DNA from 3 places in the Synechococcus sp. H55.7 genome. Region 1 is predicted to be linked to each of the others. Evidence: predicted binding sites of a transcription regulator. Region 1 holds the regulator's gene; each other region holds the start of a gene.
What was found. The regulator NtcA, encoded in region 1, controls nitrogen genes in cyanobacteria. The targets are predictions, from matches to a motif close to GTANCNNNNGNTAC.
Positions count from the first base shown of each region.

Region 2: a site for NtcA is predicted at 2,178-2,191, ahead of glnA (type I glutamate--ammonia ligase). Genes of this name have one in related genera too.
Region 3: a site for NtcA is predicted at 3,033-3,046, ahead of NW851_RS04895 (ferredoxin--nitrite reductase). Genes of this name have one in related genera too.

Region 1 covers NZ_JANSJD010000016.1:54,035-58,460, forward strand. The annotation lists gene NW851_RS09240 (M61 family metallopeptidase) at 1-1,332, opposite strand, end outside; gene ntcA (global nitrogen regulator NtcA) at 1,622-2,296, shown strand; gene eno (phosphopyruvate hydratase) at 2,487-3,770, shown strand; gene NW851_RS09255 (prolyl oligopeptidase family serine peptidase) at 3,757-4,426, opposite strand, start outside.
Region 2 covers NZ_JANSJD010000022.1:308-4,733, forward strand. The annotation lists gene NW851_RS10760 (hypothetical protein) at 1-464, opposite strand, end outside; gene glnA (type I glutamate--ammonia ligase) at 612-2,036, opposite strand; gene trxB (thioredoxin-disulfide reductase) at 2,446-3,879, shown strand; gene purL (phosphoribosylformylglycinamidine synthase subunit PurL) at 4,010-4,426, opposite strand, start outside.
Region 3 covers NZ_JANSJD010000007.1:28,304-32,729, reverse strand. The annotation lists gene NW851_RS04900 (CmpA/NrtA family ABC transporter substrate-binding protein) at 99-1,403, opposite strand; gene NW851_RS04895 (ferredoxin--nitrite reductase) at 1,464-3,017, opposite strand; gene NW851_RS04890 (phosphoglucomutase/phosphomannomutase family protein) at 3,425-4,426, shown strand, end outside.

The sequences.
Region 1 (4,426 bases):
CCGCTCAAAGGCTTCCCGCAAGTCTTGGTGGGTGTAGCCTTTCTCAAACCGGCCAAAGCGCTGCCACAAATCCTGCATGGCCGTGTCCAGGGATCCCTGGCCCCCCGAAAGGTGGCGAATGTGCAGATCCAGCAGCCAGCAGACCAAAGCGCCCTTGAGGTAATAGGAAACCTGGCTGTTGAGGCTATTTTCGTGGGGACGGTAGAGTTTGATCCAGGTGTCGAAACTGGATTCCCGCAGCGATTGCACGGCCCGACCCGGAGTACGCTGCAGCCGGCCAATTTGCTCGGCCAGGATCTGCAAAAAATCTTTGGCGCTGAGGATCCCTGCCCGCAGCAAGATGACATTTTCGTAGTAGCTGGTTGCCCCCTCGCAAAACCAGAGGCAGTCCACGTAATTTTCTTGGTTGTAGTCAATTTTCTCCAAAGCCAGAGGGCGCAGCCGCTTGACGTTCCAAGCATGGAAAAGCTCGTGGGCCAGCAGAGCCAAAAAGCGGCGATAGGACTGGGGCCGACGCAGCTCCAGGCCAGAATAGTTGAGGGTGGTGCTGTACTTGTGCTCTAGGCCGCCAAATCCCCCTGGCGACAAATGCACAATAAACCAGTAGCGGTCGTAGGGCAGCCCGCCAAAAAACGCCGCAGTGGCCCGGACAATTTTCTCGGCATCGGCCACCGCTTGCTCCAAATCCAGGGTGCCTGCTCCCCAGACCACGAAGTAATGCGGGATCCCTTCCACTGCAAACGACCGCAACTGGTGCAGGCCCACCTCCACCGGACTATCCACCAGCTCGTCGTAGTCTGCTGCCACAAAAGACTGGCCGGAAGCAGGATCCTCAGAAGAAGAAATCAAAGGTCGCAAACTGGTGGCGATGCGCCAATCAGGCTTGGGAGGGATCACCGTCAAGGTGTAGGGTTCCCGCTCGCGACCGGGCACATAGAAAAAGAGCGCCGCCCCGTTGAAGTAGGCGTGGGTGAGATCCAAATGGTTGGTGCGCACCGTCAGCTCATAGGCATAGACCCGATAGCGAACCTTCACAGCCGAACAGCCCGGCGGCTCGATCTCCCAAGTGTTCTTATCTACCTTCCGCCAGGCCAAAGGGATCCCTTGCTCCGTTGCCGCCTGAAACTCTTGCACATGGCGGGCATATTCCCGCACCAGGTAGGATCCCGGCGTCCACACCGGCAGCCGCAGTCGCAGAGGCACTTCTGGATCCACCTCTTGGATCTGTAGTTCCACCTCCAGCAGATGCTTGGCCGGCTCCGGCATCCGCACTGTGAAATGCTGGCGGCTCAGTTGAGAAGGTGCAGCAACAACAGCCTCCGGGATCCCCATAGGATTTTCCAGTCCACCACTTGCTTCCTACCACCCAGAGCTGGCAAGGCCCCAGTGACAATAGCCCTTATCCTACCCTTGGCTTGGGATCCCTTTGTGGAACAGAAACGAGACCTAAAAACGTAGCCCGTGCTACAAAGATGCCTAGGCAGAACCCTCTACCTTAGGGTAAACCCGGCTATTGTTGCCGATTCTGGAGTCGATAGGGTTGCAACTCGGCCCAATGCTTCTAAATTGATCTTACATGGATTGATCTTAGGTATAAACTGACCTCAAAAGGTTGATGAGTATGGTGGTGGCCGTCGCAGAAAAATCTCTGATCACAGCCTTCAAGCAACTGGGAGGCCCTCACCATCCTCCGGTTATCGAAACGTTTGAACGTGGTAAGACCATCTTTTTCCCTGGGGATCCGGCGGAGCGGGTTTACTTTTTGGTGAAAGGAGCTGTCAAGCTCTCGCGGGTCTACGAAATGGGGGAAGAAATTACCGTTGCTCTTCTGCGGGAAAACAGCATCTTCGGGGTGCTCTCCTTCATCACGGGGCAGCGCTCCGACCGCTTCTATCACGCGGTGGCCTTTACGCCTGCTGAGTTGCTCTCTCTGCCGATTGAGCAGGTGGAAAAATCCCTGCGGGAGAACGCCGAACTGGCCATGTTGCTGCTCAAGAGCTTGTCTTCCCGCATTTTGCAAACGGAGATGATGATCGAGACGCTGGCTCACCGCGATATGGGATCCCGTCTGGTTAGCTTTTTGCTGATCCTCTGCCGCGATTTCGGGGTGCCTGGCCCGGATGGGGTCACCATTGATCTCAAGCTGTCTCACCAGGCCATTGCCGAAGCCATTGGCTCGACCCGCGTCACCATCACCCGTCTGTTGGGAGAGCTGCGCAAGAAGAAGTACATTTCCATTTACAAGAAGAAGATCACTGTACACGACCCGATGCGGCTGAGCCACCGCTTTGTCTAGAGGGGATGGGGCCTAAACTCTGCCCCCCAAACCAGCCAATGCTCAACTCACCCCTGCAGCTCCGCAGAATCTTTGGGTTCTCTCTCTTAAAGTTTTCTGGAAGCTGACGGGATCCCGGTCAAGGATCTATTAGCCTGTGGGGGGATCTGGCTTTGGCCAGAGCTGTCTAGCCAATTGCTGAGGTGTAACTGTGGAAACGGCCATCGAGTGGATTACCGCCCATGAGATCCTCGACTCGCGAGGACGCCCCACCCTAGAAGCCCTGGTGGGCCTGGCCAACGGAGCAACGGGCTTGGCGCAGGTGCCCAGCGGCGCTTCGACCGGTACCTTTGAGGCCCACGAGCTGCGGGACGGGGATCCCAAGCGCTATGGAGGTAAGGGCGTGCTGAGGGCGGTGGAAAACATTCTTGGCCCCATCCAGTCGGAGCTGCGGGGAGAAGATGCCCTCAACCAAGCCCGCATCGACCAGTTGCTGATCGACCTGGACGGCACCCCCAACAAGTCCCGCCTGGGGGCCAACGCCATTTTGGCAGTTTCTCTGGCGACGGCCAAAGCGGCGGCGGAAGCGGTGGGCCTGCCTCTTTACAAATATCTGGGCGGGCCTTTTGCCAACTTGCTGCCGGTGCCGTTGATGAACGTGCTCAACGGCGGTGCCCACGCCGACAACAACGTGGACATCCAGGAGTTTATGCTGGTGCCCATTGGTGCGGCCAGCTTTCGCGAGGCGCTGCGCTACGGGGCCGAGGTGTTTGCGGTGCTGAAGACGGTGCTACAGCAGAAGGGGCTGTCCACCGGGGTGGGGGACGAAGGCGGATTTGCCCCCGATCTCCCCTCCAATGCGGCAGCTTTGGATCTGTTGCTGACGGCCATCGAACAGGCAGGCTACAGGCCGGGGGAAGATATCGCCTTGGCCCTGGACGTGGCCGCCAACGAGCTGCTGCAGGATGGGCAGTACCACTTCGAGGGCCAAGCCCGTAGCGCCGAGCAAATGGTCAATTACTACGAGCAACTGCTGGCCAACTATCCCATCCTTTCCGTTGAAGATGGACTGGCGGAGGAAGACTGGGCCGGCTGGCAGGCCCTCACCACTCAACTGGGATCGCGGGTGCAACTGGTAGGGGACGACCTGTTCGTCACCAACCCAGCCCGGCTGCAGAAAGGCATCGACAGCGGCGCCGCCAACGCCATCTTGATCAAGCTCAACCAGATTGGCACGCTGACGGAGACGGTCTCGGCCATGCACCTGGCTAGCCAGGCAGGTTTTCGCTCTGTGATCAGCCACCGCTCCGGTGAGACAGAAGACACCACCATCGCCGACCTGGCGGTGGCCACCCGCGCCGGCCAGATCAAAACCGGATCCCTCTGCCGCAGCGAGCGCATTGCCAAATACAACCAACTGTTGCGCATCGAAGACGAGCTGGGGGAAGCGGCAGTCTATGCCGGCCGGGTGGGCCTGGGCCCTAAAGCTCGCTAACTCCCGTTCCATCCCTCCCCAGCACCTGCACCAAAAAGGCCCAGCGGTCGGCGGTCTCTTCAATGAGCTTGGTGGTGGGCTTGCCGGCCCCGTGGCCGGCTTTGGTGTCGATGCGAATGAGGATGGGCTGGGATCCCCCCTGTGCCGCCTGCAGGGCAGCAGCAAACTTGAAGCTGTGGGCCGGCACCACCCGGTCGTCGTGATCTGCTGTGGTGATCAGGGTGGCGGGATAGGCGGTGCCGGGCTTGAGGTTGTGCAGGGGGGAATAGGCGTAGAGGGCCTTGAATTCCTCCGGGTCTTCCGGGGATCCGTACTCCGAGACCCAGGCCCAGCCGATGGTGAACTTATGAAAGCGCAGCATGTCGAACACCCCCACAGCGGGCAGGGCCGCGGCAAACAGCTCCGGCCTTTGGGTCAGGCAGGCCCCCACCAAGAGGCCGCCGTTGCTGCCGCCGGCGATGGCCAACTTGGAAGGATTGGTGTAGCCATGGGCGATTAGCCACTCAGCCGCGGCGATGAAGTCGTCGAAGACCTTTTGCTTGTTGAGCTTGGTGCCCGCCTGGTGCCAGGCTTCCCCATATTCGCCGCCGCCGCGCAAATTGGGCTGGGCGTAGACCCCTCCCATCTCCAGCCAGGCCACCAGGCCCACCGAGAAG
Region 2 (4,426 bases), on a different contig from region 1:
TGGCCCTCAAAGTTGATATCTTGCATGCCAAAGGCTTTGGCGATGTCGTGAAACAGGGGAACTTCCGGATGTAGCCGAAAATGAGGTAGCCGTAGATCTTCGCAATAGGCCCAGAAAACAGACTGGAGATGAATACTGCCCCCGCCTCGAGTATAAATCCCGGGTCTCCTCCTGCCGGTGTGCTTGTAGTCAAAGGAACCGATCTCAGTTCCATCGATTAGCTGCTTGGATATTGAATTGTAGAAACCTCGATCGTAGCCTCGTTCAAATAGTTCAAAACCTGCCTGAAGCAGGCGGGATCGGATCCCTTCGGGCAGCTCCGCCGAAAACGACATGCCCAGGCTCCTGGCCACCTGCTCCAAAGCTTCCCGACGCTTCTTCTCTAGATAGTCAGCTAGATAGACAACAAGCGCCAGAAGGCCGATAAGAAAAAACGAGAACAGAACAAAAACAAGCCATTCCATTGTAAACCCTCCCTCCAACCTCTAGACTTCGGCGCTCACACCCAGAATACCTGGGCAGGCGCAAAAAAAGGGATCCCTCTCAGTCAGGAGAAGGGATCCCGTTCCAAAACCTCATTCGAGAACGAATGTTTTGGATGAAAACCTCGATCAGGCGTCGAAATAGAGCGCGAACTCGTAGGGGTGAGGCCGCAGATTGATGGGGTTGATCTCGTTGTCGATCTTGTACTCGATGTAGGTCTGGATGAGATCTTCGGTAAAGACGCCTCCCTCCAACAAGAAAGCATGATCCTTCTGCAGGTTTTCCAGAGCATCCAGCAGGGATCCGGGCGTGGAGGGGATCTTGGCCAGCTCGTCCGGCTCCAGATCGTAGATGTCTTTGTCGAGGGGCTCGCCGGGGTGGATCTTGTTCTTGATCCCGTCCAAGCCGGCCATCAACATGGCCGAGAAGGCGATGTAGGGGTTGCAGGTGGCATCCGGACAACGGAACTCCAGCCGCTTGGCTTTGGGATTGTTGCCGGTCACCGGAATGCGAATGGAGGCCGAGCGGTTGCCCTGCGAGTAGGCCAAGTTGACTGGCGCCTCAAACCCGGGCACCAAGCGTTTGTAGGAGTTGGTGGTGGGGTTGGTGAAAGCCAAGATCGCCGGAGCATGCTTGAGCAGGCCGCCGATGTAGTAGAGAGCTGTCTCGCTCAGGTTGGCGTAGGTGCCTTCGCTGTAGAACAAGGGCTGACCATCCTTCCAGAGGGACTGGTGGGTGTGCATGCCGGTGCCGTTGTCGTTAAACAGGGGCTTGGGCATAAACGTCACCGTCTTGCCGTGCTTGCGGGCCACGTTCCGGATCACATATTTGTAGACCATCATGTAGTCGGCAGCGGTGACCAGATCGGCGAAGCGATAGCCCAACTCCCCTTGCCCGCCGGTCGCCACCTCGTGGTGATGCTTCTCGATGGGCACCCCCAATTTGCCCATGGTCAGCAGCATCTCTGTGCGGATATTTTGGTGCGCATCGGTGGGCGGAACGGGGAAATAGCCCTCCTTGTAGCGAGGCTTGTAGCCGAGGTTGCCACCTTTCTCCTCACGGCCTGAGTTCCAGCGACCTTCAATGGAATCCACAAAGTAGTAGGCCGAGTTTTGAGTTTGGTCGAAACGAATATCCTCAAAAATGAAAAATTCCGCCTCCGGCCCGAAGTAGGCGGTATCGGCAATGCCTGTCGATCGCAGATAGGCGACGGCACGGGCAGCAAGGCTGCGGGGACAGCGGCTGTAAGGCTGGCCAGTGCGCGGCTCAACGATGCTGCAAGTCATGCTGAGGGTGGGCACCTCGAGAAAGGGATCGATCCAGGCCGTCTTGGGATCCGGCACCATGTACATGTCCGACTCGTTGATTGCTTTCCAGCCCCGGATGCTGGATCCATCGAAGGGGAGACCCTCGGTGAAGGTTTCTTCCTTAATCATCGAGGTGTGGAAGGAGACATGCTGCCAGGTGCCGAAGATATCGACAAACTTGAGATCCACCATCTGGACATTGTTGTCCTGGATCATCTGAAGCACTTCTTGGGGCGTGGATGCCATCGCTCTCTCCTGATTGGGTTGCAGTTAAGACTGGGGAAATTGTGGCTGAAACAAATGGGATCCCAGCGGATGATCCCCGCGCCTCGACTTGGATGGGCCAAAAGCGCTCACCCATCCTAGAAAGGCCAACACCGGCATTTTGTAGCTTCTGATACAAAACTGGCCCGGCTCTGGCCTTCTGCCCAACTGATGAGACAACCTGGGCAAGACCTCTTGCCGCCAGCTCAGGATTAGGCCCGCCAGCAGTCCACACCTGCGTTCTAGATAGGCCAATGCCTCGGCTGCCCCAAGGGAGCGAAAATAGGACTGACGAGCCCCAGCCTCGCCCAGTTCGCCGAATCGTGTTAGGCTAAAGCGTAGTCATTATGAGTTTGATGTAATATCCCTGTTGCAGAAGGAGAGAGAGCGGATGACAGAGCAAAGTCGGATTGAGAATGTGGTGATTATCGGTTCTGGCCCTGCTGGGTTTACGGCGGCCATTTACGCCGGGCGCGCCAACCTGAAGCCAGTTGTGTTTGAGGGCTTCCAGGCGGGCGGGATCCCGGGTGGGCAACTGATGACCACCACCGAGGTGGAGAACTTTCCGGGCTTTCCCGAGGGCATCAGCGGCCCCCAACTGATGAAAAACATGCGGGCCCAGGCACAGCGGTGGGGGGCGGAGCTCTACCCCGAGGATGTCACCTTTGTGGATCTGAGCCAGCGGCCTTTTGTCGTCCGTTCTGACGAGCGGGAAGTGCGCACCCACAGCTTGATCATCGCCACCGGGGCCACGGCCAAGCGCCTGCACCTGCCCGGGGAGGAGACCTACTGGAACCGCGGCATGTCCGCCTGCGCCGTCTGCGATGGGGCCATGCCCATGTTCAAGGGGGTGGAGTTGGTGGTGATCGGCGGTGGCGATACCGCCTGTGAGGAGGCCACCTACCTGACCAAGTTTGGATCCCATATCCACATGCTGGTGCGCAGTGGCAAGATGCGGGCCAGCAAGGCCATGCAAGACCGGGTGCTCAACCACCCCAAGATTACGGTGCACTGGCACACCGAGGCGGTGGAAGTCCTGGGCGACGGCCAGCGCCTGACCGGGGTGAAGGTGCGCAACAACCAGACGGGCGAGATCCGGGAGATGGCGGTGGGCGGACTGTTCTACGCCATCGGCCACAAGCCCAACACTGACTTGTTCACGGGGCAACTGGAGCTGGATGAAGTGGGCTACATTGTCACCCGCCCAGGATCGGTAGCCACCAGTGTAGAGGGCGTGTTTGCCGCCGGGGATGTGCAGGATCACGAGTTTCGCCAGGCCATCACCGCTGCCGGCACCGGCTGTATGGCGGCCATGTTGGCGGAGCGCTGGCTCTCGGAACACGGCCTGGCTCAGGAGTATCACGTCTTGCCCCAGAGCCATCCTAAACCCAGCTCTGCTGCCGCCCCGCCTGAGGCAGAGTTGGCGGAGGAATCTGCGGTTGAGGAAGCCAGCTTTGCGGAGAACGGCCACGAGGATCTGGATTTCAGCAAGACCTGCCATGAAGGGAGCTATGCCCTGCGGCGGCTCTACCACGAAAGCAATCGCCTGCTGATGGTCAAGTACACCGCTCCCACCTGTGCCCCTTGTCATGCCCTCAGGCCAATCTTGAACAAGGTCATCGAAGAGTTTGCCGACAAGCTGCACGTGGTGGAGATCGACATCGAGAAGGATCCGGAGATTGCCGAGGCAGGCGGGGTAGCTTGCACGCCGACGGTGCAATTTTTCAAAAACAAGGAGCTGGTGGCGCAGGTGGTGGGCGTTAAGCCCAAGTCCCACTACCGAGAGGTGATCCAGGCCAATTTGTCTGAAGCAAAATCAGCTTGAGGTAGTCCCCCTCACCCCCAGCCCCTCTCCCCAAGGCACCCAAGCGCTCCGCGCCGCTCACGCGACCACCCCCAGCCCCTCTCCCCGAGGCACCCTCACCCCCAGCCCCTCTCCCCAAGGGAGAGGGGAGCTAGGTGTTGTGGTAGGCGGCCTGCAGGGCGGCCAAAGAGACCGACAACAGGGGATCCCCTTCTGCCGTCGTCAAGGCCAAGGGATCGGCAGGGGATCCCACCTGGCCCAGAAGTTGCCACTGATCAGGGAGCTGCGATTCTAGGTAGGCTTCCCAAGGAGAGCGCTGGGCTGGATTGACAGAAACGAGGATGCGGCTGGATCCCTCGCCAAACAGGGCCTGATCCCAGCGCAGGGATCCGGGAGCCAGAGAGACGCTGGCGCCGCGGCCCCCGCTGAGGCAGGCTTCCGCCAGAGCCACGGCCAGTCCTCCCTCGCTACAGTCGTGGGCGGAGCGCACCCACCCCTGCCGGATGCCGTGGCGGCAGGCGGCTTGCACGCGCTTTTCCAGCTCCAGATCCACGGGGGCAGGCCGACC
Region 3 (4,426 bases), on a different contig from region 1:
AGAGAGAAGAGGTTTAATTTGAACCTGTCTGGGGGCTCTTAGGGAAATCTCTCGGACAGGGGGCTTGCAGGTGTTCTGCAAGCCCTGGAAGGAGCAGGCTAGGCCAGCTTCTTGATGGCCAATTTCTCCAGATAGGCAGCCGGATTTTCGGGGTCGAACTTGACCCCATCGAAGAAGGTTTCCACGCCGCGAGAGGTGCTGGGGGGAATGGCGGCCTCTTGGCCAATGGCTTTGGCGGCCTCGCGCCAGAGATCTTCTCGGTTGACCTTGTCCACCAGGGCTTTGGTATCCGTGTCGGCGGGCAGATAGCCCCAGCGGATGTCTTCGGTCAGGAACCAAAGGTCGTGGCTCTTGAAGGGGTAGGAAGCATTGTCTTGCCAGAACTTCATCAGGTGGGGGCTGTTTTGCACCACTTTGCCGGTGCCGTAGTCAAAGGTGCCTTTGGCGCGACCCAAGATATCGGCCACAGGAACCCCCAGCCAGCGGCGGTCGCCGATGATCCGGCACATTTCCTCTTTGTTCTCCATTTGGTCGCACCAGATCTGGGCTTCTTGCACCGCCTTCAACAGCGCCAAGGTGGCTTTCGGGTGGGCATCCACCCAGTCAGCCCGCAGAGCAAAGGCTTTCTCAGGATGGCGATTCCACAGCTCGCCGGTGGTGAGGGCGGTATAGCCCTCTTTTTGGTTCACCAGTTGAGCATTCCAAGGCTCGCCCACACAGAAGGCTTCCATCGTTTTGGATTTCATGTTGGCCACCATCTGGGGGGGCGGCACCACAATGACAGAGACATCGCCATTGGGATCGATCCCGCCGGCGGCCAGCCAGTAGCGCATCCACAGGTCGTGGGTGCCGCCGGGGAAGGTTACCGCGCATTTGGGATCCCTGCCGGCAGCTCGCGCTTCCGCAAACTTGGCTTTGAGGGGGGAACTATCCAGGCCAATTTGCAAATCCCGGTACTCGTTGGCAATGCTGATGCACTGACCGTCCAAGTTCAGGCGGGCCAGAATGTACATCGGTACCGGCTTGCCATCGGTAACTTTGCCGGTGGTGATGAGATAGGGCATGGGGGTGAGAATGTGCGCCCCATCGATGCCGCCAGCAGCGGATCCCAGCACCAAGTTGTCGCGGGTGGTGCCCCAAGAGGCCTGCTTGACCACCTCCACGTCCTTCATGCCGTACTTGTCAAAAAACCCCTTCTCTTTGGCGATGATCAGGGGGGCGGCGTCGGTGAGAGCAATGAACCCCAGCTTGGCCCGCGGGGTCTCGGGAGTATCGGCCTGGGCCACCCAGTAGCCCTGACCCAAAGATTGCGATTGGGCGCGTGGGATCCCAGCCGCGGCTGCTCCTGCTGCCAGGGCGGCTGCCCCGGCCAAAAATTGGCGACGGGAGAACAGTTTAGACATCGGAACCTCCAAGATTTTGAACGACGCAGAGAGAAAACCTTCCCCAGACTTGGCCCCTACTTAGCAAGCCATCACGGGGGAAGAAGCAGTTTGAGCAGCCGATGGACGCTGGCGCGGCCTGGCCCCGAAGTGCTCAATCAGCAGCTCCACCAAGACGGGCTTGAGGTCTTCGCAAGGGATCCCTCGACGCACACATTCGCCCAGCTTGGCGTCTTTGCCCACTTCTCCCCCCATGTAGATGTCCACCGCTTCCACCGGCTTGCCGTCCTTGCGGGCGGTGGTGCCCATTAGGCCGATATCGGCCACCTGGGGCTGGCCGCAGGAGTTGGGGCAGCCCGTCCAGTGGATGCGCACCGTCTGCGGGATCTCCAGCTCGGCTTCCAGCTCTTCCATTAGAGCCACAGCGCGGTTTTTGGTCTCGATGAGGGCAAAGTTGCAGAACTGGTTGCCCGTGCAGGACACCAGCCCCCGCTGCAAGGGCCCTGGGTTGGGGGAGAACTTTTTCAAGAGCGGCTCTTTAAGCAGCGGCGCCACCCGCGAATCGGGCACATTGGGGATGAGCACGTTCTGCTCCACCGTCAGCCGCAGCTCCCCGGAGCCGTATACCTCCGCTAGGCGGGCCAGCTCCATCATCTCCAGGGCATTCAGCCGTCCCACCGGCACGTGCAGGCCAACGAAGTTCAAGCCCGGCTGCTTCTGGGCATGCACCCCCAGGAGATCCCGCTTCTGCCAGACCACCTCATCTTTTTCCGCCGCTCTGGACAGCGGATGGCCGATCTGCCGCTCCACAGCCGCCCGAAACTTCTCCAGGCCCCACTCGTCAATGAGCCACATCAGCCGCGCCTTCTGCCGGTTGGCCCGCAGGCCGTGATCCCGGTAGACCAGCAGCACCGCCTCGCACAGAGGAACCACATCGCGCGGATCCACCCAGACATCCAGCCCGATGGCCTCGGCACAGCGGCGGGCCGAAAAAAAGCCCCCCACCAAGACGTTGAAGCCCAGCTTGCCCGCTTTGAAGGCCGGCACAAAGGCCAGGTCGTTGATCTCCGCATGAACGGAGTTGTCGCGACAACCGCAGATGGCGATGTTAAACTTACGCGGCAGATTGGTGAAGGAAGGGTTGCCCTCGCCGTTGTTGGTTACCATGTCCTGCACCTTGCGGGTGAGGCCGCGCACGTCAATCAGCTCATCTGGGTCAATGCCCGCAAGGGGGGATCCCGTAATGTTGCGCACATTGTCCATGCCCGACTGGATGCTGGTTAGGCCCACCTCCTTCAAGTAGCCCAAGATCTGGGGCATCTCCTCGATGGGGATGCCGCGCAGTTGCAAGTTCTGCCGGGTGGTGATGTCGGCTACGCCATCTTTTCCATAGGGATGGATGATCGCCGCCAACATCCGCATCTGGCCGCTGGTCAGGATCCCATTGGGCAGGCGCAGCCGCAGCATAAACTGGCCGGGCGTGCGCTTGCGAAAGAAGATCCCCAGCCACTTGAGGCGGTGATCCCGGTCGTCTTCAGGGATGTTCTCCCAGCCCATGCGGGCAAACGCTTCCAGCTCGGCTTTGACCGCCAGCCCGTCCTTTTCGCTTTTGAGGCGCTCAAATTGGTTCGCCATCGTCGCTGCCGTAGGGTAACACCGGCTACCTTAGCGATGGCCAACCGTTAACTTTGGTATTTGCCATTACATTTTGTAACAAGTTATGCCGTTTTGTCATTTTCCAATTGCGGTTTGTGCATAAAAGTAGGCTTGCAAAGGTGAGGCACAGTCATTTCAAGCAGCAATGAAACGTTTCTCTGCATCCTCATGGCTATGCAACGCTGTCGTGAACGCGCTGCTCTAACCCCCCTCTCCCTCAGGGAGAGGGGCTGGGGGTGAGGGCCTCAGGGAGAGGGGCTGGGGGTGGTCGCGTGAGCGGCGCGGAGCGCTTGGGCACCTCAGGGAGAGGGGCCGGGGGTGAGGGCTGGGCGGTCTGGATCTGGCTCTGCCGTGCTATGTGTAGTCGAGGTCGATTTTGGTGAACTATGGCCGGCAACTCTATTCGCTTTGGTACCGACGGCTGGCGAGCCGTGATCGCCGACGGCTTTACCTTTCAGAACTTGGCTATTGCCGCCCAGGCCAGCGCCCAGGTGTTGGCCCGCACCTATCCCGGCGCAGGGATCCTGATCGGCTACGACAACCGCTTTCTCTCTGAACGCTTTGCTGCCCACGCTGCCGAGGTGGTGGCGCGGTTGGGGATCCCGGTTTATCTCTCTGCCTGTCCTGCCCCGACGCCGGCCTTCAGTTGGGCAGCCAAAGAGCGCGGCTGCCATGGAGCCTTGGTGATCACCGCCAGCCACAACCCGCCCCACTATTCCGGCCTCAAAGTCAAAGGCGGCTTTGGCGGCTCTGTGCCCCCGGAGGTCACCGCTGCCATCGAGCAGGAGCTGCACCACCTGCAACCGCTGGGATCCAACTCCGCCCCCATCCACACCTGGGATCCCTGGCCCGGCTATCTGGCTCAGCTCAGCCGCTTTGTGGATCTGGAAAAGCTCAAGGGATCCCCGGCCAAGATCTGGGTGGATGTCATGTTTGGCTCTGGCGCCGGGGGCCTCAGCCGCCTGTTGGGGGAGAAGGTGATCGAGTTGCAGGCGCATCGGGATCCCCTATTTGGCGGCGTCTCACCGGAGCCGCTGCCGCAAAACCTGCAGACCTCTGCCCAGATCATCGCGGCGGATCCCGCCCCGTTAAAAGTGGGTCTGGTCTTCGATGGCGACGCCGACCGCATTGCCGCCCTCGACGGACAAGGCCGCTTTCTCAGCCCGCAGATCCTCATTCCCATCCTGATCGACCACTTGGCGGGGCGACGCGGCCTGCGGGGCGAAATCGTCAAAACCATCAGTGGCTCGGAGCTATTCGTCAAGGTGGCGGAGCGCTATGGCCTGCCGGTTACGGAAATGCCCGTGGGCTTCAAATACATCGCCGAGCGCATGCTGACCACCCAGGTGTTGCTGGGGGGAGAAGAATCCGGCGGCATCGGCTACCTG